Regions from separate parts of the Halobacillus shinanisalinarum genome, predicted to be linked through region 1. Evidence: riboswitches for the same ligand, from Rfam matches in the RefSeq annotation. Region 1 holds a riboswitch; the other holds the start of a gene.
What was found. Region 1 has a riboswitch for glycine ahead of gcvT (glycine cleavage system aminomethyltransferase GcvT). Riboswitches for the same ligand answer to the same signal wherever they lie in the genome.

Region 1 (2,458 bases):
CTTATCGCGTTCAGTCATCGGTAAATAACGGAATTCCATAACTCTTCCCCCTCATTCTTTATCGTTTATAAAAAGGTGTTTTGACAACCTTTGCTTGTAATTTTCGTTTGCGTACTGCAACCGTAACTTCTGTTCCTTCATCTGTGTATTCACTATCCAACAGAGCAAGACCGACATTCTTTCCAAGTGTCGGAGATTGTGTGCCTGTCGTGACAAATCCAATCGACTTCCCCCGTCTAATACCTCATAATGGGTGCGCGGAATGCCTTTATCGATCATTTCAATACCAACTAGCTTACGTGCTGGCCCTTCTTGCTTTTGCTTTTTCAGTACTTCTTTACCAATAAAGTCTGCATCCTTCTTCACTCGTACAGCAAAGGAAAGCCCCGCTTCAATTGGCGTAATTTCAGGACTGAGTTCTTGTCCGTATAATGCCAAGTTAGCCTCAAAACGCAGTGTATCGCGGGCTCCAAGCCCAATTGGCTGCACATTAAAAGTTTCGCCTTCGGATAAAATTGCCTGCCATAAGGCCGGACCTGATGCAGCAGGAAGATAAATTTCAAAGCCGTCTTCACCTGTATAGCCAGTGCGTGAAACGATTGCTTTATCCTTTACATCCTTGAACGAAACATCTTGCAAGAAACGGAAAAATTTAATGGAAGATAGATCTGCAGAGGTCAGTTGCTGCAGTGCCTCTTCTGCTTTTGGCCCTTGAAGTGCAAGCTGAACGTAATCATCAGAGACGTCTGTGATGGTGACTTCCCCCTCTTTATGATCCTTAAGCCACTGCACATCCTTCTCACGATTTGCTGCATTAATGACAAGAAGATAGTGGTCTGTCGCTAACATGTAAACAATTAGATCGTCCACTGTGCCTCCATCTTCATAGCACATAATCGTATATTGTGCTTTTCCCGGTTCAAGCTTTGACAAGTCGTTAGTTAACATCCCTTGTAAGTAATCAAGACTGTCTTTTCCCTTTATAATGACCTCTCCCATATGGGAAACATCAAAAAGCCCTGCATTTGTTCGGGTCGCTTCGTGCTCGTCCTTAATGCTGGTAAATTGGACGGGCAAATCCCATCCTCCAAAGTCAATCGTTTTAGCTCCTAACCTCTTATACTCAGAAAAAAGGGGTGTGCGCTTCAATTCAGTCATCCTATCACTCCTATAAGATCTAATTAAGCATTAAAAAAAGAGACTCTACCGCTTTACCGGGAGTCTCTGTCCGTTTCACCAGAAAGTTTGGCGTTTTTAAAAACGTACGAAGACGTCTTCAATCCGCTTGCTTCTTGGGTGGTTTACCTATCGTAAACACTCTCCAGAGGTGCGTCCTACAAAGGTCTTTTTGCCTGAGAGATTCGCAATCATTTCGATTACTTGCTCCTTCGGCGCCACAAAAGTAGTCTCTCCCTTTGCAATCATCCGCTACTAGTATTTTCTTAGATTAATTTGGGCATACTAACCTGTAAAGCTATGCGACAAACTCTCTTAAATTTCTGCTTCATTATACCATAGCGTACCATAAGAGCGAATGCCGATTTCAAATTTATATGAATTCTTTTTTATTATTACGTACAGGAGTTGATCAGATGGTTGAGACACATTACGATCGAGACTATATACAATCTTTATCAGAGAACCTTGCTCAACCCGATTCCCTTTGTTCATGGAACGAGTTTAAACTTGGCTACAAAGCTTTAGAAAACCGGTCGATCCCAGAGTTTAATGGATTGCTATCAACTAAACACCTCCCCCATGTTGATTTTCTGAATCATCAGATCGATGCATGTGAGAAGGTCGTCCACGAAATGAATGGACGGGCTATCCTTGCTGACGAGGTCGGTCTTGGAAAAACATTGGAGGCAGGCCTTATTTTAAAGGAATATATGATTCGGGTATGGCAAAGAAGGTCCTCATTTTAACTCCCGCCTCCCTCGTGAACCAATGGATCCAGGAATTGCAAGATAAATTCTATATTCAGGCCTATTCTCCTCGAAAAAAACTTGCAGCCTGGCAGGACTGGGATATTACAGTAACATCGATCGATATGGCGAAAAGAGAAGCTCACAAGGAAGAAATTTTGTCGATCCCTTATGACTTGATTATTATTGACGAGGCCCACAAATTAAAAAATCACCAAACTAAAAATTATCAATTTGTCAAGCAATTAAAAAAAACGTACTGTTTATTACTAACAGCTACACCTATCCAAAATAATTTGAGTGATTTATTTAATCTAGTTTCAATCTTAAAACCCGGTTACCTTGGTGATTTAACCACTTTTAAAAAGAAATACCGTAAAACGTCCCTTGAACATTCCGAGACACATGAGCATATCCACTCCTTACTGAGTAAACTGATGATCCGTAACCGCAGGAAGGACACCGGGCTTGATTCATCAAAACGTCACGTCACAAATATCCGTCTTACTTTTACCGATGAAGAGAAAGAAATG
Region 2 (2,458 bases), 920 kb from region 1:
AGGTGTATTAAACACGACAATTCCACGTTCTGTACAATCTTCGACTGGAATATTATTGACGCCCGCGCCTGCCCTTGCGATTGCTTTTAGATTTTTGTCAAACTTCATATCATGCATGTTATAACTGCGAAGCACAATGGCATCAGGAGCCTCACTTTCATTATCTATTGTATAGTTCACCTTGTCGAATACATCTAAGCCACGTTCAGCAATGTTATTTAATGTTTTTATTGTGTTCAATTTGTCTATCGTTAGTGTGCTCATTTTTTTCTCCCCTTTTTATTTATGATTATTTTCAAATTCCTTCATAAAAGCGACTAATGCCTGAACACCTTCTATTGGCATCGCATTATAAAGGCTGGCACGCATGCCACCTACAGATCGATGGCCTTTCAACGTCTCGAGCCCTTCCGATTCTGCTTCCTTAATAAAGTCGGCATCTAATTCCGCAGACGGGCTTACAAAAGGAATATTCATAATCGAACGGCTATCCTTATCTACAGGAGAAGTAAACAGATCTGACTCCTCAATGAAATCGTACAATAGTTTCGCTTTTTCACGGTTGATACTTTCCATTTCCTTAAGCCCACCTAGCTCTTTTATCCATTCAAAAACAAGTCTTGCCATGTAAATGCCAAATGTCGGCGGAGTGTTATACAACGATCCACTGTCACTGTGTGTTTTATAATTAAGCATGGCCGGGCAATTTTCTGGTGCTCCCCAATTAAATCTTCTCGAATAATAACGACGGTCAACCCAGCAGGCCCGATATTTTTTTGCGCTCCAGCATAAATTAGACCAAATTTAGTGACATCGATTTCTTCCGATAAAATATTTGATGACATATCCGCTACAAGTGGTACCTCTCCCGTATCTGGAATCTCAAGAAAAGTGGTTCCTTCGATGGTATTATTCGTCGTAATATGGACATAATCAGCTTCTGAATCCATCATACTGCTGTCGACTGTCGGTATATCAGTGAAATTGTTATCCTCTGAGGAAGCAATGACACGTATATCTCCATATTTCTTAGCTTCTTTAATCGCCTTCTTCGACCAGGACCCCGTATTGACATACTCCGCTTTTCCACTTTTGCCAAGGAGATTCATCGGTACCATAGCAAACTGCTGTGATGCTCCGCCTTGGACAAATAGAACTTTGTAATTTTCCGGAATATCCATCAGATCCCTAAGTAACTTCTCAGTTTCCGAGATAATCTCTGTAAATAATTTCGAACGATGGCTTAACTCCATCACAGACATTCCTGAATCCGCATAATTAACTAACTCTTTCTGCGCCTTTTCTAATACTGGTAATGGCAGGATCGAAGGACCTGCTGAAAAATTATAAATTCTAGTCATGTTATCCAACACCTCATTCGTATTTATTTCACTAGTAATCCATTAGACTACTACTTGGACCAAACCGCTTTAAAAAGTATAAAAAAAGAGATTGGGGTCTCCCAGCCTCTTTAGGTGTCAGAATAACAAATAAGTATATGTTATTCCTCTGTCCTTTTGCCTGAGATTGTGAACCCTTCGGCGATGCAGCATTTGCATTCTCTCCAGAAATCGCTCCTGTTATAGTGTGATCCATAACAATCAACGCTAGCCAATCATTTTGTTGTAAGAATGAGATTAGTAACCCTAAATCCCATCGTTCGTTTTTAAAAAATAAGAAAATTTGTATTATTGGATTATAAATTATATTACACCACTTATCAAGAGGGGAAAAACTTGCTTTTTCACCTCTTTTCCTTATGTTAGCGCTTACTTCGTTTGTTTGAAGGGTTTTAAAATAAATACGAATATTTCACTTATATTTTAATTTTTTATTCGTGTTTATTTTCTACTTCTGATCAATTCACAAAAAACCGCAAATCCACACGTGCTATTTGGTTAATCAATTCCAATCCATGCTTTGAACGTCTCTAGTCAATTGCTTAGTTATTGAAGAGACCTTCTGTTTCTTTTTTCTAATTGTAGAAGCTGTTTTTTCATTTCCAAACCACCACGGTACCCGGTCAACGATCCGTTTTTCCCGACCACCCGGTGACAAGGCACGGACACAAGCAGTGGGTTATTCCCTATCGCTGCCCCAACGGCGCGCACAGCTGTAGGTTTGTTGATCCTATGGGCAATCTGTGAGTATGTGTACGTTTCACCGTAAGGAATTTCCTTAAGGATTTCCCAAATTTTCTTTTGAAAAGCTGTGCCCTCAACATCTACAGGTATAGTAAACGTTTGCCGCTCACCCCTGAAGTATTCGTCAATCTCCTGTTGGTAATTTCCCAGCATCTCCTCATTTTCCACCAGATTATACATTTGAAATCGTCGCTTGGCCCAATCCTCCAATTCATGAATGCCCTGGTTGGGAGAGCCCATAAAGCATAAGCCCTGTTTGTAGCTGCAAGATAAAATTCTCCCATATCACTCTTATACTGGGACCAATAAACAAC

Region 2: another riboswitch for glycine. It lies ahead of serC (3-phosphoserine/phosphohydroxythreonine transaminase); the one in region 1 lies ahead of gcvT (glycine cleavage system aminomethyltransferase GcvT).

Annotation. Positions count from the first base shown of each region.
Region 1 is NZ_CP095074.1:292,613-295,070, forward strand. Features, by position in the region: gene gcvPA (aminomethyl-transferring glycine dehydrogenase subunit GcvPA) at 1-39, opposite strand, end outside; gene gcvT (glycine cleavage system aminomethyltransferase GcvT) at 52-1,158, opposite strand; glycine riboswitch at 1,223-1,327, opposite strand; glycine riboswitch at 1,331-1,425, opposite strand; partial or broken gene MUO14_RS01590 (DEAD/DEAH box helicase) at 1,593-2,458, shown strand, end outside.
Region 2 is NZ_CP095074.1:4,258,727-4,261,184, reverse strand. Features, by position in the region: gene MUO14_RS21170 (phosphoglycerate dehydrogenase) at 1-264, opposite strand, end outside; partial or broken gene serC (3-phosphoserine/phosphohydroxythreonine transaminase) at 280-1,361, opposite strand; glycine riboswitch at 1,500-1,578, opposite strand; partial or broken gene MUO14_RS21160 (methylated-DNA--[protein]-cysteine S-methyltransferase) at 1,947-2,458, opposite strand, start outside.